DNA from 2 places in the Streptomyces sp. NPDC050535 genome. Region 1 is predicted to be linked to the other one. Evidence: riboswitches for the same ligand, from Rfam matches in the RefSeq annotation. Region 1 holds a riboswitch; the other holds the start of a gene.

Region 1 (9,631 bases):
GCCGCGACGCAGGTGAGCGACGTCGGCAACGTCGCGTCGTCACCGGTCGGCGTCGCCATGGTCCCGACGGCCGCCAAGTCGCTCGGCTGGCCCAAGAAGACGTATACCTGGACCGAACTGGCCGGCGCCGCGATGACGAGCGACCGTCTGAAGCTCGGCGCCGCCGACCCGACGCGCAGCGCGACCGGCCTGCTCGCGCTGACGCAGCTGAGCACCACGGCGGGGCAGACCGCGGGCGGCGACACCCAGGCCGCCGCCATGGCCAAGGCCCTCTCGCAGCGCACCGCCGACAGCGACAGCCAGGTCCTGGACACGCTCCCCCGCGACTCCTCCGGCACCGAGCAGGGCAACCCGAAGCGGAACCAGGCGCTGATCCTCTCCGAGCAGGCGGCTTTCGCCCACAACTCCTCGGCGGAGAGTCCCGAGAGCCTCGACCTCTTCTACCCCAAGGACGGCTCGCCGCGGCTCGACTACCCGTTCACGCTGGTCGACGAGGTGCGGCTGAGCACCGACGAGAGCCGCGCGGCCCTGCGGTTCATGGCGTTGCTGGGCGCTCCGGAGGTCCAGAAGATCCTGGAGAAGCACGGCTTCCGCGCGGACGACGAGAAGCCCTCGGCCTCACTGGTCGCCGACGCGGGCGGGCGCACCCCCCAGCCGTACGCGCGCGCGGCCGCCGAACCGGCCTCGGAGAAGGCGCTCCAGGAAGCCCTCGGCATGTGGACGATCACGGTGCAGAGCGCCCGGATCACCACCGTCGTCGACGCCTCCGCGTCCATGACCGAGCCGGTGCCGGGCACCGACCAGTCCCGTATGGACATCACCAAGGCCTCCCTCCTGCAGGCCCTGGCCACCTTCACTCCGGAGGACGAGATCGGCCTCTGGAAGTTCTCCACCCGTCTCGACGGCGCCCGTGACTACCAGGTGATCGTGCCGACCGAACGGCTCGGCGACACCAAGGGCAACGGCACCCAGCGGGACAGGCTGTCGGCCGCGTTCAGCAACCTGAAACCCGTCCCGGGCGGGGCGACCGGCCTGTACGACACCACGCTGGCGGCGTACCGGGCGGCGACGTCCTCCTACGAGGAGGAGAAGTTCAACGCGTTGGTCCTGCTGACCGACGGCGTCAACCAGGACCCGGGAAGCATCTCCCGCTCTGCCCTCGTCGCCAGGCTTCAGGAGCTCACCACCCCCGAGCGCCCGGTGCTGCTGATCGCGATCGCGGTCGGCCCGGACGCCGACGAGGAAGAGGTCGAGGAGATCGCCAGGGCGACCGGCGGCTCCGGCCACCAGGTCAACGACCCGTCGCAGATCCACTCGGTGATCCTCAAGGCGATCGTGGAGGCGGGCAACCAGGACTGACGCCCACCTCCACTCCGGGACCCCCGCCTCTCATCTCAGGGAAACGGGCTCCGGCAACCCCACCGGCCAGGTGTGCACGGGTTCCCCGAGATGCATCAGCTCGGCGTAGCGGCGTGTGGTCGCGGCCAGCGCGGCATCCCGCCCCAGTCCCGTCTTCAGCGCCCGGTGGAAAGTCGCCGCCTGCCAGCTCGCCCCGTTGACGCGAAGCCGGCACCGCTCCTCGATCACCCCGAGGTAGAAGTCCCGGTCGACGGGCTCGACCCCCCACGCGTCCAGTCCCGTCGCGGCGAGCGGCAGCAGCTCGTCCCGTACGAGGGCGACGGCCTCCACCTCGTGCGTCCCGCCGTACCGGCCGCGCCTGGGCCACTCCAGGCGCGCGTCGATGCCATGGCGGCACGCGGCGTCGAAGTTGGCGGCGGCCGAGCTGAAGGGCAGCCGCGTCCACACGGGCCGCGGCTCCTCGGCGAGCGCGCGGACGAGACCGTAGTAGAAGGCCGCGTTGGCGATGACATCGGTGACGGTGGGGCCCGCGGGCAGCACGCGGTTCTCGACTCGCAGATGCGGAACTCCGTCGGCGACGCCGTAGACGGGCCGGTTCCAGCGGTACACCGTGCCGTTGTGCAGCACGAGTTCGGCGAGCTTGGGGACACCCCCGGCGTCGAGGACACCCAGCGGGTCCTCCTCGTCGCAGATGGGCAGGAGCGGCGGGTAGAAGCGCAGGTTCTCCTCGAAGAGGTCGTACGCGGACGAGATCCACTGTTCCCCGAACCATGTGCGCGGCCGCACCCCCTGCGCCTGCAGTTCGGGCGGCCGGGTGTCGGTGGACTGCTGGAACAGCGGGGGCCGCGACTCGCTCCACAGCTCGTGCCCGAAGAGGAAGGGCGAGTTGGCGCCGACCGCGACCTGGGCCGCGGCGACCGCCTGCGCGGCGTTCCACACGTCGGCGAACCGCCCGGGCGTGACCTGGAGGTGCAACTGCACGGAGGTGCAGGCGGCTTCGGGCGCGATGGACTTGGACGTACAGACCAGCCGCTCCACCCCGTCGATGTCGAGCGTGAAATCCTCGCCACGGGCGGCGACTATCTGGTCGTTGAGCAGGGTGTAGCGGTCGACGTCCGACAGGTTCGAGGAGACCAGGTCCTCCTGGCCGAGGGTCGGCAGAATGCCGATCATCACGATTCCGGCATCGACTTCCTTCGCTTTCCGGTGGGCGTACGCAAGGGAGATGCGCAGCTCCTCGGCGAGCTGGTCGAATACCCGCCCACCCAGTCGGTGTGGGGCAATGTTGACTTCCAGGTTGAACATGGCGAGTTCTGTTTGGAAATCTTGGCTCGCAATCTTTTCGAGTACTTGCGCATTCATCATTCTGGGCGTGCCGTCGGTGCCCGCGAGATTCAACTCGATCTCCAGGCCCATGAGGTTCTTCGGGCGGTCGAACCGCTCCTCCTCCAGCAACCGCGCAAGCCCCGCCAGACACTGCCGGAGCTTGCGGCGGTAGTGCTGGCGATCGGACAGGCCGAACGGCCCTGCCACGACCTTCTCTCCCATCAAAGTGTCCTTCCCTCGGATGGGCGGGCCGACACTTCGGCCCCTGACGTCCCGGGTCACGTGGGATGATGCCCAGGCAACGCGATCGATAACGTCCTGGACGCGTCCGCCGCCCGCTACTCTGGATCCGAGTACCCAGAGGCACATTCACCAGGCATGACGCGGTGCGCGGTTTCGTTCCGACGCGATCTCGTGAAAAACGCCGACGAGAATCGGCCGACCGGTCCGGACGGGCATTCCTAGGTCATGGCCACACTCGCGCACAGAACCAGGATGAATCCCCCTTCTCACCGACCGAATAGTGACTTGCTTTTCATATTCGGGGCGGCTAGCGGAAACACCCTGCGAACACGTCTCGTATAAACTCCGCGAACGAGGCAGAGAGTCGGCGCTCGCGGTCCTAGGTCCTGTCATCCAGATGACGTACGACAGGCGACGAACTGTCGGCGGATCCAGATCCCTCGCCCCTTCGGCCCCGAGAGCTGACAGCGCCGTCCGCCCCCTGCCTCGTGCCCCCGTGCCTGTCGAACGAGAGGCGACCCACCATGCCGCTGCACCTGCCCCCGGCTCCCGCGCCCGCCCTGCGCTCCGTCCTCACGGCACTCGGTTCCCCCACCGCCGTCCGAGAGGCGCGAACGCCGTCCCTCCGCCTGGCGCAGGGACCCGTCACACCCGAACTGCCGCTCCCCGTGCACGTCCTGGACCGGATCACCCCCGCGGGCACCTCCGCCACCCGGCTCACCGGCTGGCGCTTCCTGATCCACTGCGGCGACCGTGCGATCGCCGCCGCCGACACCATGCTGACCCCCGACGGCTGGGCCTTCTCGCGTTTCTTCGAGGGCCCGTACATCGCCGCCACCGAACGCGCGCTGCGCCAGGCCGAGGCCATGAAGCAGCCGTACCAGGCCCGGCTGCTCTCCGTGCCGGAGCTGTACATGCTCACGCTCTGGCTGCACGGCGACATCACCGCGGACGGCGCCGCCGGCCACCCCGCCGACACGGACCTCCTGGTCCCGCTGGCGCCCGCCCCGCCGGGTATCGCCCCGCACCGCCCGCACCGCGTCGCCGAACTCCTGCCGGTCCTCACCCACCGGCTCACTCCCGCGCCTCTGCTCAGCTCACCCGCGTAGCACCACCACCCGCCCGACCCCGCGTGCCCCGCCGCCGTCCTCACGGCTGCGGGGCACGTCGCCGTCCTCAGGCCGTGGGCGCACGTCGCTCGTTCGGGCCCCAGAGCGCTCGTACGAGGGAAAACGCCTCCCGCGCCCGACCGGACTAGCCCCATTCGGCCACCACTAACCACCCGAAGAGACAGCACAGTTGGGATGAACCGTCCGCACGGGTGATGCGTCATCAACCTGTGAGGAGCGCTGCCGCTAAATCCCTGCGGATTGACGCCCGTAGGGCAACACTGGGTCCAGACCACACATCAACGGGGGGCGGCCATGAGCACATCAAGCCGCAGGACAGAGACCACAGCCACCACTCACCGCTCAACCCAGCGAAAGATCCCATCCATGTGCCAGCACAAGCCGTCGTGTCCGTCAGCCGAATCCGCCGACCGGGAGTCCGCCCGCCTCGCGGCGCACCACCCGGAGCAGGGATGGAGCCTGCTCTGCAACGGCGTTCTGCTTTTCGAGGACACCGGTGAGCTCCTGCCGAACGGCCAGATCATCGCCCCGCACCGCCCTCTCGGCGGCGAGCACGTGATGACGGCGGCCTGAACCGCATCACCGGGTGGCTTTGGCAGAGCCGCCCAGACACAAGAGGGGCCGGCCCGGAGACGTGATCTCCGAACCGGCCCCGACGCGCGTCCGGGGGTGATCACTCCCCGTAGTCGTCCAGGTTCCGAGCGCTGCTCAGTCCTCGTAGGCGTCCAGCGGCGGGCAGGAACAGACCAGGTTCCGGTCGCCGTACGCCTGGTCGATCCGGCGCACCGGCGGCCAGTACTTGTCCGCGACCGAGACGCCGGCCGGGAAGACGGCCTCCGCCCGGCTGTAGGCGTGCTCCCACTCCCCGCCGAGCGCGGCGGCGGTGTGCGGGGCGTTGCGCAGCGGGTTGTCGTCCGCCGCCCACTCGCCCGAGCCGACCTTCTCGATCTCCGCGCGGATGGCGATCATCGCCTCGCAGAACCGGTCGAGCTCGATCAGGTCCTCGGACTCCGTCGGCTCGATCATCAGCGTGCCGGCCACCGGGAACGACATCGTCGGCGCGTGGAACCCGTAGTCGATCAGCCTCTTGGCGATGTCGTCGACACTCACACCGGTCGCCTTGGTCAGCGGCCGCAGGTCGATGATGCACTCGTGCGCGACCAGCCCGCCGGGACCGGTGTAGAGCACCGGGAAGTGCGGCTCGAGGCGCTTGGCGATGTAGTTGGCGGAGAGCACCGCCACCTGCGTGGCGCGCTTCAGCCCCTCGCCGCCCATCAGCCGGACGTACGCCCACGAGATCGGCAGGATGCCCGCGGAGCCCCACGGAGCGGCCGAGATCGGGCCGACTCCCGTCCCGGGACCGGCCGCAGGCTGCAAGGGGTGGTTCGGCAGGTACGGCGCCAGGTGCGTGCGCACCCCGACCGGACCGACGCCGGGACCGCCTCCGCCGTGCGGGATGCAGAAGGTCTTGTGCAGGTTGAGGTGCGAGACGTCCCCGCCGAAGTGCCCCGGCTTGGCGAGCCCCACCAGCGCGTTGAGGTTGGCACCGTCCACGTAGACCTGACCGCCCGCCTCGTGCACCTGGGCGCAGATGTCGGCGACATGCTCCTCGAAGACACCGTGCGTCGAGGGGTACGTGATCATCAGCACCGACAGTTCGTCACGGTGCTGCTCGATCTTGGCACGCAGGTCCTCGACGTCGATCTCGCCGTCGTCCGCCGTCTTCACGACGACGACCTTCATGCCGGCCATCACGGCGCTCGCCGCGTTCGTGCCGTGCGCGGAGGACGGGATCAGGCACACGGTGCGCTGCTCGTCGCCGTTCGCACGGTGGTATCCCCGTACGGCGAGCAGACCGGCCAGCTCACCCTGCGAACCGGCGTTGGGCTGGAGCGACACCTTGTCGTACCCGGTGACCTCGGCGAGCTGCTCCTCCAGCTCATGGATGAGCGTGAGGTAACCCTGCGCCTGCTCGGCGGGCGCGAAGGGGTGCAGCTGGCCGAACTCGGGCCAGGTGACCGGCTCCATCTCCGTCGTCGCGTTGAGCTTCATCGTGCAGGAGCCCAGCGGGATCATGCCGCGGTCGAGCGCGTAGTCACGGTCGGAGAGCCTGCGCAGGTAGCGCAGCATCGCCGTCTCGGAGCGGTACTGGTGGAACACCGGGTGCGCGAGGTACTCGTCGGTGCGCAGCAGCGCGGCCGGCAGCGTGTCCCCGGCGGTCGAGTCCAGCGCCCCGACCTCGGCGTCGACACCGAACGCGGCCCACACAGCGGCCAGTTGCCTGCGCGTGGTCGTCTCGTCGCAGGACATCGACACAAGGTCGGCGTCGACGGGGTACAGGTTGACCCCGCGGTCGCGAGCACCGGCCACGATCTCAGCGGCCCGGCCCGGAACCCGTACCGTCAGCGTGTCGAAGTAGGCGCCGTGGACGACCTCGACTCCGCCCGCCTTCAGGCCCGCGGCGAGGATCGTCGCGTACCGGTGGGTACGCCGCGCGATCGTCTTCAGCCCCTCGGGACCGTGGTAGACGGCGTACATGCCGGCCATCACGGCGAGCAGCACCTGAGCCGTACAGATGTTGCTCGTCGCCTTCTCACGGCGGATGTGCTGCTCCCGCGTCTGCAGGGCGAGGCGGTACGCCTTGTGCCCGTCCGCGTCGACGGACACCCCCACCAGCCGGCCCGGCAGGCTGCGCGCGAACTTCTCGCGCACCGCCATGTACCCGGCGTGCGGCCCACCGAAGGCCATCGGCACACCGAAACGCTGGGTCGTACCGACCGCGATGTCCGCGCCCAGCTCGCCCGGCGAGGTCAGCAGGGTCAGGGCGAGCAGATCGGCGGCGACGGTGACGACCGCTCCCAGCTCGTGCGCCTGCTCGACGAGCGGCTTGATGTCGCGTACGGCACCGGAGGCACCCGGGTACTGGATCAGCACGCCGTTGATCTCGCGCTCGGCGAGCTCGGCCGGGATGCCCGCGCTCAGGTCGGCGACGACGACCTCGACACCGGTCGGCTCGGCGCGGGTCCGAACGACGGCGACGGTCTGCGGCAGCGCGTCCGCGTCGACCAGGAAGAGGCCCTTCTTGTTCTTGCCCATGCGCCGGGACAGCGCCATCGCCTCGGCGGCCGCGGTGCTCTCGTCGAGCAGCGAGGCGCCGGACGTCGGCAGGCCGGTCAGCTCGGCGACGACGGTCTGGAAGTTCAGCAGCGCCTCGAGCCGGCCCTGCGAGATCTCCGGCTGGTACGGCGTGTAGGCCGTGTACCAGGCCGGGCTCTCCATGACGTTCCGCAGGATCACCGGCGGAGTGAAGGTCCCGTAGTAGCCGAGCCCGATCATCGAGTCGAGCACCTGGTTGCGGTCCGCGAGGGAACGCAGCTCGGCCAGCACCTCGGCCTCGGTGCGCGCGTCCGGCAGCTCCAGCGCCTCGGTGTTCTTGATCACGTCCGGCACCGCGATGGCGGTGAGCTCGTCCAGCGAGCCGTACCCGACCTGCGCGAGCATCTTGGCCCGCGCCTCGACGTCTGGGCCTATGTGGCGCTGCTCGAAGGGGATTCCCTGTTCGAGCTCGGAGAGCGGAATGCGAGGGGCGGTCATGGCGGAGGCCTCCTGGTCTGACGCGACCTTCGAGGGGTACCCCGGCACGGGTACCCCGACGGCCTCCCCCTCTGTCATCTCAACCTGAGAGCTTCACCGGCCCGCCCGCCCGCTGCGACCCGACTTTCACCGTCGGTGAGAGCGGGAGCCGTCCGTCGGCACCCGCCCTGCTTTCCAGAGTGACCTCGTCCGTGCGGTACGTGGGCCTGAGAGATTCCGGGGAGGATTTGCTCCTTCGGCGCCTCCGATGGTGTCCGGAGGACTCTCCCGCACAGGGTCAGCAGCCGACGCCAGCCTATCAGCGAGGGCAACTCCCGGGCCTTCGAGTGGCCACCTTCCTGAATCTGCTCTTTTGTAGTGCTTACGGATGAGTTGCGACCAAATGGAGGGCACCGTGCAGACCGACATCGATCCGCGCAACCTGATCGGCCGCAAGGCATTCGACCGCGACGGCGCCAAGATCGGCACGATCGACGAGATCTACCTCGACGACGCGACCGGGGTCCCGGAGTGGGCGGCCATACGCACGGGCCTCTTCAGCAGGGACGCCTTCGTGCCCCTGGAGCCCAGCGAACTCGTCGAGGGCACCCTGCGCATCCCCTTCGAACGGGCGCTGATCAAGGACGCGCCCGACTTCGGCGTCGGCCGCCACCTCTCCCCCGAACAGGAACTCCAGCTCTACCACCACTACGGCCTCGACGTGGCGTCCCCCTCTCCCCCGCCGGACCGCGACTTCGGCCGCCTGGCGGGCACGGACGAGGCCTGACCGAAGCCCGCGACCACCCCCGAAACGAACCGCGGCGGCGAACCGACCTCACCCCTCACTGCCCTGGCCCACGGTGCCGGCCACCAACGGCAGCGGCTCCGCCGGCTCCAGCGCCGGATCGTCGGTGCGGAAAGTCCGTACGCGCCCGGGCCCGGAGTACGGCGTCTCGAACCGGACGGTCACCCTCCCGAGCCCGCTCCCCTGCACCCACCCGTGCCCGAACTCGGCGTGCCGTACATCGTGCCCCGCGGGCCACCGCCGCTCAGCAGGCGGCACAAGTTCCTCGGTGGACTCCTCCGCCGGCTTCTCCTCGGTGTGCTCCAACGCCGCGAGCTCCCCCGCCGCGGCCCGCGCCTGCGCGAACAGGTCCTCCTGCGTGTAGTCGGCCAGCCCCGAGACGCCCACCCCGAGCAGTCGTACGCCACCGGTCGTGTCCACCCCGTCCAGGAGCCGCGCGGCCGCCTCCCGCACGACCGCGGGGTCGTCCGTGGGCCCCCGCAGCGTCTCGGACCGGGTCAGCGTCGAGAAGTCGTACCTGCGCACCTTCAGGACGATGGTCCGCCCCGACAGCCCGGCTCCCCGCAACCGCTGCACACACCGGTCGGTGAGCCGCTGCACCTCGAGGCCGACCCGCGTCCGGTCATGGATGTCCACGTCATAGGTGTCCTCGACGGACACCGACTTGGTCTCCCGCTCGGCCACCACGGGCCGGTCGTCGTGCGCCAGCGCCATCGCGTACAACGAGTGCCCGTGTGCCTTCCCCACCAGGCGTACGAGCTCGTCCTCGCCCGCTTCGGCGAGCTCCCCCACGGTGGTGATGCCTGCCCGCCGCAGGTGGTCCCCGGTCGCGGGCCCGACACCCGGCAGCGTCCGCACCGACATCGGTCCCAGCAGCGCGCGCTCCGTCCCCGGCTCTATCAGCACGAGACCGTCGGGTTTGGCCTGCTCCGAGGCGATCTTCGCCAGCATCTTGGACGCGGCGAGCCCCACCGACCCGGTGAGTCCCGTGACGGCCCTGATGTCCGCGCGCAGCTTGACCGCGGTCAGCCGCGCCGAAGCCTCGTCCCAGGCCGCTCCGGCGGCCTCCAGGTCGACGAACGCCTCGTCCAGGCTCAGCGGCTCCACCAGCGGTGACAGAGCCCGCAGCAGCCCCATCACCTGCTCGCTGACCTCCCGGTAGATCCCGAAGCGCGGCACGAGATACGCGGCGTTC
Region 2 (9,631 bases), on a different contig from region 1:
GGTCGATGACGTGCAGTGCTGTCTCCGCCGTCTGGTGGCCGCGGACATCAGCCCACTCCACCTTGTGCTTGTAGGCATCGAGTGCTTGTAACGGTGCTGTGCACGCGAGTGCTTTGACCCGGCGTACCAATCCGTCATCGGGCGGCGTCGCCGCATGCTGCTCGTCGTCGCCGCACAGCCGCCACGCCGAACGTCGGGCAACGTCCCGCCAGCGCAGTAACGGATAAAGCCACCGGCTCCTCCTCAGCCGTTGAGATCGACGAGTACCTTCTTGCCCATCAGTAGCACCCGAATCAGGAGAAGGAAATTACTACATGATCGCGATCCTTCGGGATGAAACGGATCACCCGGATTGATTCCCTGAGAGGGGCGTGGACTCCGAGGCAAGCGGTCATAAGTCGTGTCGCAGATCCCCTGTTACGCAGGGCCAAGGCGGACTCGCCGCACACGACGGCGCGCGGAGCCCGTGTGCACACGGCCGGCAGATCTGCGTGTGCGGTCTCCGGGGCGTCTGCCCGCGGGTAGACCCCGCGGGAGAGTTCGTCTATCTCGCCTTCCGTGATCAAGTACGCCAGATCGCGGGGGAGAGTAGGGCCTGACGTGCCTACGCCGCCGTGAACGTAGGGGAGAGGCCGGTCAGCCGCTGCTCCAGCGCGAGGTTTCCGCAGCACTCATGTATTGAATGAAACCCCTCAAGTGGGCTTGGGGGATCGATTTGCTACATCCTGGCGAACGGTCGGCGGTCGTGGCGGATCGGAACGGTGATCGGGGGTGCCGCGAACCCCCAGGTCAAGCGCCCATCTCATGGGATCTCCCGGGGACTTTTCGGGGACTTTCCGCTGCGTAAGCAGGTAAGGCCCTGACAGCGCTGAAAGACAAGAACGCGCTGGTCAGGGCCTACTTTCTCAGCACTCGATGATGTTCACCGCCAGCCCGCCCCGGGCCGTCTCCTTGTACTTGACGGACATGTCCGCGCCCGTCTCCTTCATGGTCTTGATGACCTTGTCGAGGGAGACCATGTGGGAGCCGTCGCCGCGCAAGGCCATCTTGGCGGCGGTCACGGCCTTCACCGCGGCCATGCCGTTGCGCTCGATGCAGGGGATCTGGACCAGGCCGCCGACCGGGTCGCAGGTGAGGCCGAGATTGTGTTCCATGCCGATCTCGGCGGCGTTCTCGACCTGTTCGGAGCTGCCGCCGAGGACCTCGGCGAGGGCGCCGGCGGCCATCGAGCAGGCCGAGCCGACCTCGCCCTGGCAGCCGACCTCGGCTCCGGAGATGGACGCGTTCTCCTTGAAGAGCATGCCGATGGCTCCGGCCGCGAGCAGGAAGCGGACGACTCCCTCCTCGTCGGCGCCCGGCACAAAGTTGATGTAGTAGTGCAGGACCGCCGGGATGATGCCGGCCGCGCCGTTCGTCGGGGCCGTGACGACCCGGCCGCCCGCCGCGTTCTCCTCGTTCACCGCCATGGCGTAGAGGGTGATCCACTCCATGGCGTGGGCCAACGGGTCGCCCTCGGCGCGGAGTTGGCGTGCCGAGACGGCGGCGCGGCGGCGGACCTTGAGGCCGCCGGGCAGGATGCCCTCGCGAGCCATGCCGCGCGACACGCACGCCTGCATCACCCGCCAGATCCCGAGGAGCCCGGAGCGGATCTCCTCCTCGGTGCGCCACGCGCGCTCGTTCTCCAGCATCAGCGCCGAGATCGACAGGCCCGTCTCGCGGGTCAGCCGCAGCAGCTCGTCGCCCGTGCGGAAGGGGTACTTCAGGACCGTGTCGTCCAGCTTGATGCGGTCCTCGCCCACGGCGTCGTCGTCGACCACGAAGCCGCCGCCGACCGAGTAGTACGTCTTCTCCAGCACGAGTTCGCCGGAGGTGTCGTACGCGAAGACCGTCATGCCGTTCGCGTGGTAGGGCAGTGTCTTGCGGCGGTGCAGGATCAGATCGTCGGAGAAGGAGAAGCCGATCTCGTGGTCGCCCAGCAGCCGGATGCGGCCCGCGGACCTGATCTCCTCGACCCGCTGGTCGGCCCCCTCCACGTCCACCGTCCGCGGCGAGGCGCCCTCAAGACCGAGCAGCACCGCCTTGGGGGTGCCGTGCCCGTGCCCGGTCGCGCCCAGCGAGCCGTACAGCTCGGCGCGTATCGACGCCACCGAGTCCAGCAGATCCTCGTTGCGCAGCCGCAGGGCGAAAAGGCGCGCCGCGCGCATCGGGCCGACCGTGTGGGAGCTGGACGGGCCGATGCCGATCGAGAACAGGTCGAAGACCGAGATGGCCACGGAAACTCCTCAAAACAGGCAAAACAGGGGTGGTGCAAGGGGTGGGCGCCGCACACACCCGTCGTCCAGTGTGCGCGGCGCCCCGGGGAAACGCGTAAAACGTGCGAACGATGCGAACGGTGCGAACTACTTCAGGCCGGGATACAGCGGGTGCTTGTCCGCCAGCGCGGCCACCCGGTTCTTCAGCGAGTCCGCGTCGTAGGCGGGCTTGAGCGCCGCCGCGATGATGTCCGCGACCTCGGTGAAGTCCTCGGTCGTGAAGCCGCGGGTCGCCAGGGCCGGGGTACCGATGCGCAGACCCGAGGTCACCATCGGCGGGCGGGGGTCGTTCGGGACGGCGTTGCGGTTGACGGTGATGCCGACCTCGTGGAGGCGGTCCTCGGCCTGCTGCCCGTCCAGCTCGGAGTCGCGCAGGTCGACCAGGACGAGGTGGACGTCCGTGCCGCCGGAGAGCACCGAGACGCCGACCGAGGTCACGTCGTCCTGGACGAGCCGCTCCGCCAGGATCCGCGCGCCGTCCAGCGTCCGCTGCTGGCGCTCCTTGAAGTCGTCCGTCGCGGCGACCTTGAAGGAGACGGCCTTGGCGGCGATCACGTGCTCCAGCGGACCGCCCTGCTGGCCGGGGAAGACCGCCGAGTTGATCTTCTTGGCGAGCTCGGCGGTGGACAGGATCACCCCACCGCGCGGGCCGCCCAGCGTCTTGTGGGTGGTGGTCGTGACGACATGGGCGTGCGGTACGGGGTTGGGGTGCAGGCCCGCCGCCACCAGGCCGGCGAAGTGCGCCATGTCGACCATCAGATACGCGCCGACCTCGTCCGCGATCCGGCGGAACTCGGCGAAGTCCAGCTGACGCGGGTACGCCGACCAGCCCGCCACGATCAGCTTCGGGCGGGCCTCCTTGGCGAGCTTCTCGACCTCGGCCATGTCGACCTGGCCGCTGGCGTCGTCCACGTGGTAGGCGACCACGTTGTAGAGCTTGCCGGAGAAGTTGATCTTCATGCCGTGGGTGAGGTGCCCGCCGTGCGCGAGGTCCAGACCCATGATCGTGTCGCCCGGCTTGAGCAGCGCGAACATCGCGGCCGCGTTGGCCTGGGCGCCCGAGTGGGGCTGCACGTTGGCGTGCTCGGCACCGAAGAGCGCCTTGACGCGGTCGATGGCGATCTGCTCGACGACGTCGACGTGCTCACAGCCGCCGTAGTAGCGGCGGCCGGGGTAGCCCTCGGCGTACTTGTTGGTCAGGACCGAGCCCTGGGCCTCCATGACCGCGACCGGAGCGAAGTTCTCCGAGGCGATCATCTCGAGGGTGGACTGCTGGCGGAGCAGTTCGGCGTCGACGGCGGCGGCGACGTCCGGGTCGACCTCGTGGAGGGGGGCGTTCAGAAGCGACTTGGGTTCAGACATGGGGCTACGACTCCTCAGCCGGCGGTGAAAGCGGTGTACTCGTCGGCGGAGAGCAGGTCGTCCGGCTCGTCCGCGACGCGTACCTTGAACAGCCAGCCGCCGTCGAAGGGGGCCGAGTTCACCAGGGCGGGGTCGTCCACCACGTCCTGGTTGAACTCCACGATCTCGCCGGTGACCGGCGCGTAGAGGTCGCTCACCGACTTGGTCGACTCCAGCTCACCGCAGGACTCACCCGCGGTGACCGTGGCACCGACCTCAGGAAGCTGTGCGTAGACGACATCGCCGAGCGCGTTGGCCGCGAACTCGGTGATGCCGACCGTCGATACGCCGTCCTCGGCGACCGACAGCCACTCGTGCTCCTTGCTGTAGCGCAGCTGCTGGGGGTTGCTCATGGCCTGGATTCTCCTGTACGCGGGGGAGTGCTGATGACGGGGGAGGGTTGATGAGCAGGGCGGATGTGCCCGGTGTCGCGGCTGGGCGGTGTACCCGGGTCACGTCTGGCGAACGTGACCGTGGGCGAGCCCGAAGCGCGGCCTGTGGGCCAGTCTCACTTCTGGCGCTTGTAGAACGGCAGCGCCACGACCTCGTACGGCTCGTGGCTGCCCCGGATGTCCACACCCACTCCGCCGCTACCGGGAGCGGAGTGCGCGGCGTCGACGTAGGCCATCGCGATCGGCCTGCCCAGCGTCGGGGACGGGGCGCCCGAGGTGACCTCGCCGACGACCTTGCCCTCGAAGACCACGGGGTACCCGGCACGCGGGACCCGGCGGCCCTCGGCGATGAGACCGACGAGCACCCGCGGAGGGTTCTCGAGGGCACGCTCGGCGGCCTCGGAGAGCGCCTCGCGCCCCACGAAGTCGCCCTCCTTCTCGAACTTCACGACCCGGCCGAGACCGGCGTCGAAGGGGGTGAGCGAGGTGCTCAGCTCATGCCCGTACAGCGGCATGCCCGCCTCCAGGCGCAGGGTGTCCCGGCAGGACAGACCGCACGGGACCAGCCCGGCCGGCGTTCCCGCCTCGGTCAGCGCCTGCCACACCTTCTCTGCGTCGCCGGGGGAGACGAACAGCTCGAAGCCGTCCTCGCCGGTGTAGCCGGTGCGCGCGATGAGCGCCGGAACGCCCGCGACCGTGCCGGGCAGACCCGCGTAGTACTTCAGGCCGTCGAGGTCGGCGTCGGTGACGGACCTGAGGATGCCGGAGGACTCCGGGCCCTGCACGGCGATCAGCGCGTAGGCGTCCCGGTCGTCGCGCACCACCGCGTCGAAGCCCGCCGCGCGCTCCACGAGCGCGTCCAGCACCACCTGGGCGTTGGAGGCGTTCGCCACGACCATGTATTCGGTCTCGGCCAGCCGGTACACGATCAGATCGTCGAGAATGCCGCCGTCCGCCCGGCAGATCATGGTGTAGCGGGCGCGGCCGACGCCGACCGAGGCGATGTTGCCGACCAGCGCGTGGTTGAGGAGCGCGGCGGCCTGGGGCCCGGTGACGGTGATCTCGCCCATGTGGGAGAGGTCGAAGAGGCCGGCCTTCGTGCGGACGGCGAGGTGCTCGTCGCGTTCCGAGCCGTAGCGCAGGGGCATGTCCCAGCCGGCGAAGTCGGTCATCGTCGCGCCGAGCGAGCGATGCAGGGCATCGAGCGCGGTGTGACGGGGGGCGTTACTGCTCATCGGTGGGGCTCCCAAGGCATGACGGCGAGGTCGTTCCTCCCCATCTGTCATCGGAACCTGAGAGGTTCATCACGACCCCGCGAAGCGGTGGTCATGATTTGCACCTTGGGTGGGGCCACCGGTCGGCGGCCCGCTTTTCAGATGTGCCTCGCCCGCGCGGTACGGGGCCTGAGAGATTCAAGGGAGGGACTTGCTCCTTCGGCGCCCAGGGTGACGTGCGGTGCCCTGGGACTCTCCCGCGCGGATTCAAGCGGCCGGTATGCAGTTGGCGCGCACATCATTGCACGCATCCCGGAGACACGGGAGGGGCGCCCCTGAGTGATTCACAGCGCCTTCGAAGTGACCTGTAACCAGCCTGTGGCAGTCCGATTACGGAAACAGGAAGCATCGCGCATTACCTTCTCTTTACACTTGGCGGGGATGGGAGTCCAGACCCATGGGGAGGACGATCACGGTGAACAGGACCACGGCGTACGCGACGACGGCGGGCCTCGCGCTGCCCAAGCAGCCCGGTGCCCCGGCCCGGGAGGCATGCGACCCGTTTCCGACGGCTGTCGTCCGCGACCTCAGGGACCGCGCGGGCCACAGCCCGCACGGGCTGCACTTCGGCACCTCCGACGTCGTCGTGGTCACGGGACTTCCCGGCAGCGGAAAGTCGACCCTGATGCGCCGCGCCGTCTCGGGTGCGCGCATCGACTCGCAGGACACCCGCGACCACTGGGACGGACGGATGTCCGGCCGGCTCCCGTACGCGGTCTACCGGCCCCTGGTCCGCCTGGCCCACTACACGGGCCTGCGCCGCGCGCTGCGTTCCGGCGCCGGCGTGGTCGTGCACGACTGCGGCACCCAGGCCTGGGTGCGCCGCTGGCTCGCCCGCGAGGCCCGCCGCCGGGGCGGCGCGCTGCATCTGCTGCTGCTCGACGTCACGCCGGGCACGGCACTGGACGGCCAGCGCGAACGCGGCCGCGGCGTCTCGCGGTACGCGTTCGCACGTCACCGCGGCGCGGTCGCCCGGCTGCTGCGTTCCGTGGAGAAGGGTCACCTGCCGGAGGGCTGCGGCTCGGCCGTCCTCATCGACCGGGACGCGGCGGACGTGCTGCGGCGGATCGACTTCGGCGGCTGATCCCCCGAACCCGTTAGGGTTTCTCGCCGGACACCCGGAACACCGGAACAGCGGTTCAAAGCAGGCGGTAGACAGATGGACTTCCCCGACTTCGCCGGCCTCCCGGCCCAGGCGTACCCCCACCCGCACGGCGGATGGCCCGGCAACGAACTGGAGGAGGTGCTCGCCGCGTCCCTCGGTGTGCCCGCGGGGCCCTCCTCGGGTGCCCGAATCGTCGAGGTCCTCGGCCGCAGTTTCGTCTGGGTCCCGCTGCCCAGCGGCGGCGGCCCGCAGAGCGGCCCGCTGGACCTGCCCACCCTGGAGATCGCGGGTCAGGCGTACGTTCCCGTCTTCAGCTCAGAGGAGCAGTTCCGCCAGGTCACCGGCGGGCACATGTCGTACACGATCGCGCCCGCCGTCGAGTTCGCACGCGGACTGCCCCCGCAGGTGGGCATCGCGGTCAATCCGGACGGGGTGGTCGGCGTACCGCTGCCGCCCCCCGCGGTCGCCGAGCTCTGCCGCGCCGGGCGCACGCCGCTCGACGGGTCCGCGAGCGGCGGCCGGGTGCGGCTCTTCGAGCCCGACTGGCAGGACGACCCGGTGGACTTCCTGTCCGCGGCCTCCGCCGAGTTCGCCGGGACCGGCGTGGTGCTGAGCGCCCGCCGCTGCCTGGCCAGCATCGAGGGCGGCGGGCCCGCGATGTTCGTCGGCGTCGAACTCTCCCTGTGGGAGGGCGAGGCCCGCGCGCTTCCGCTGGACGCGCTCGGCCGTGCGCTCGGCCGCGTCGCGGTGCCGTGGCCGGTGAACCTGGTCCTCATGGACGTGGCACAGGACCCGGTCTGCGACTGGCTGCGCACGCGGGTCCGCCCCTTTTACCAGCAGGGCCACCAACAGGGTCACTAGCGGCGCGGTCGCGAGGATCCCGCCGGATCACCACAAGTCCCGAGCTCTCGAGCGGCTTTCCCAGCGGAGCGTCCACGTCGCTGTCAGGATCGCCGCTTAAGCTGGTTTCATGGGCCGGTGCCGGTGTTGACGCATGTTCGTAACCGGCACCTCCGGCGTAATAGGTGAGTTGGTCGTGATTTCTTCGCGAAGGGGCGGTTCAGGGTGAGCGCGTCGGGCACGGCCGCGGCCGGGCAGGTCGAGCACATGCTGCGCCAGGTGACGCCCGGGCGTTACGACGCCTACGAGGCGCTCCTGCGCGCGCTCGCGGCCCCGTCGGCAGGCCAGGTCTGGATGCTGCTGTGGCACGGCCAGTCCGGCTCCCCGGACGCGCAGTACGGGAACATGGAGGTGGACGGCTTCGGCTACGCGCCCTGTGTCACCTCCGCCCAGGAGCTCTCGGCCAGCGGCTGGAACCGCAGCTACGAGGTCGTCGACGGCCTCGACGTCGCCCGCACCCTGTACCCCGACCAGTTCGGTCTCTGGCTGAATCCGCACGCCCCCGGCGGCGGCGTCGGTATCCCCTGGCTCGATCTGCGCCGGATCGCCACCGGCCTCGAGCGCCAGCCCGCCGGACCGCTCAGGCTCTCCGAGCCGGGCATCGAGGTCCCGCAGTTCTACGCCCTGCTCACGCAGAACGCGCACCGCACGTCCGCCGTGCGCTCGCTGCGCCGCGCCTGGGTGCAGCCCGCGCTCGGGGCGCCCTATCTGGCCATCGGTCTCGATGTGTACGACACGTCGCCGCCCGCCGTCGACTCGGTGCGCGCCATGATGCAGCAGTCCATCGGCGCGGTGCCCGACGGGCTGCCCGTTTCGACCGTCGCGATGTCCGACGAGTACGACCCGGTGGCGATGTGGCTGCGCTCGAACGCGCGGCCCTTCTACGACCGCGAAGCCCACGCGGCTCCGGCCCAGGCGCCGGTGGCCGGTGGCTACGGCTATCCGCAGTCCCGGTCATACTGATCCCTGTTCCGCATCTAAACCTGTTCTGGCCCCCGCACGTCCTGATCTCCGCATGCCCCGACCTCGCGTCTGACCTGCGGATCGACAGACGTAAGGGCTGGATGTCCCCTTTGGGGCTGACACTGGCCGAAAGGGCTCTCCATGGCCCCTTCGACCCCAACTGCCCCCTGTCCGCCCCGCGTTACCCACTGTTCGGATAACGGAATCCACTTAACCGCATCACGGTTGCGCATACTTTCTCCATCAGACCTGGCACGTGATCGTGGCGGCCATGAAGACTCCCGTGCAGACATGGGGTCATCGATCCTGTGAGCGAGTGCAAGTCGACGGAACAGCCCGGGTTTCCAGGCCGCATCATCTGCGGCCCCTCCCGGCATGCAAGTGAACCAAGCCGCAGACAGCGGCAGGCGTAGGCCGGTCACCACCGGTCAGAGGGGTCGGGTCATTGTGACCGCACCGATCGAGACCACCGGGTCGGAAACGGAAGTGCAGCCGGAGGCTGTGCTGGCCGGAGTCGACAAGGGGCAGATCGAGGGCCGTTCCCTGGGGCAGATCGCCTGGACGCGCTTCAAGCGCGACAAGGTGGCGGTCGCCGGCGGTGTCATCGTGGTGCTGCTCATCCTGCTGGCGGCGCTCTCGCGCCCCATCCAGGCGGTGTTCGGGCTCGACCCGAACGCCTTCAACCAGGACCTGATCGACCCCAACACCTCGCTGCCCCTGGGCGATTTCGGCGGGATGAGCTGGGCGCACCCGCTCGGCGTTGAGCCGAAGTTCGGGCGCGACATCGCCACCCGCATCCTGGAAGGCTCCTGGGTCTCACTGGTCGTCGCCTTCGGTGCCACGATCCTCTCGAACGTGATCGGCACGGTCCTCGGAGTGGTCGCCGGGTACTACGGCGGCCGGGTCGACACGATCATCAGCCGGCTGATGGACACCTTCCTGGCCTTCCCGCTGTTGCTCTTCGCCATCGCGATCTCCGCGACGCTGCAGGGCGGCGCGTTCGGCCTCGAAGGACTCCCGCTGCACATCAGCGTGCTGATCTTCATCATCGGCTTCTTCAACTGGCCCTACCTGGGACGCATCGTCCGCGGCCAGACCCTGGCCCTGCGGGAGCGCGAGTTCGTCGACGCCTCCCGGGGGATGGGCGCGAGGGGGCCGTACATCCTCTTCCGAGAGCTGCTCCCGAACCTGGTCGGCCCGATCATCGTCTACTCGACGCTGCTCATCCCGACCAACATCCTCTTCGAGGCGAGCCTGAGCTTCCTCGGCGTCGGCATCCAGCCC

What was found. A riboswitch is a leader RNA that binds a small molecule or an ion and turns the genes downstream of it on or off. The one in region 1 is predicted to bind glycine.
Region 2: it holds a riboswitch for glycine, as region 1 does, so the genes downstream of both, gcvT (glycine cleavage system aminomethyltransferase GcvT) here and gcvP (aminomethyl-transferring glycine dehydrogenase) in region 1, are expected to answer to the same signal.

What each region holds. Positions count from the first base shown of each region.
Region 1 covers NZ_JBITHE010000003.1:578,853-588,483, forward strand. Annotated here, with positions in the region: gene ACIBLC_RS10690 (substrate-binding and VWA domain-containing protein) at 1-1,359, shown strand, start outside; gene ACIBLC_RS10695 (glutamate--cysteine ligase) at 1,390-2,907, opposite strand; gene ACIBLC_RS10700 (hypothetical protein) at 3,453-4,037, shown strand; gene ACIBLC_RS10705 (DUF5999 family protein) at 4,425-4,631, shown strand; gene gcvP (aminomethyl-transferring glycine dehydrogenase) at 4,767-7,652, opposite strand; glycine riboswitch at 7,837-7,932, opposite strand; gene ACIBLC_RS10715 (PRC-barrel domain-containing protein) at 8,047-8,418, shown strand; gene ACIBLC_RS10720 (DNA polymerase IV) at 8,467-9,631, opposite strand, start outside.
Region 2 covers NZ_JBITHE010000008.1:48,432-58,062, forward strand. Annotated here, with positions in the region: gene ACIBLC_RS19505 (hypothetical protein) at 1-61, opposite strand, end outside; gene ACIBLC_RS19510 (L-serine ammonia-lyase) at 906-2,273, opposite strand; gene glyA (serine hydroxymethyltransferase) at 2,400-3,674, opposite strand; gene gcvH (glycine cleavage system protein GcvH) at 3,689-4,066, opposite strand; gene gcvT (glycine cleavage system aminomethyltransferase GcvT) at 4,222-5,340, opposite strand; glycine riboswitch at 5,488-5,589, opposite strand; gene ACIBLC_RS19530 (AAA family ATPase) at 5,777-6,463, shown strand; gene ACIBLC_RS19535 (enhanced serine sensitivity protein SseB) at 6,539-7,345, shown strand; gene ACIBLC_RS19540 (enhanced serine sensitivity protein SseB C-terminal domain-containing protein) at 7,550-8,347, shown strand; gene ACIBLC_RS19545 (ABC transporter permease) at 8,795-9,631, shown strand, end outside.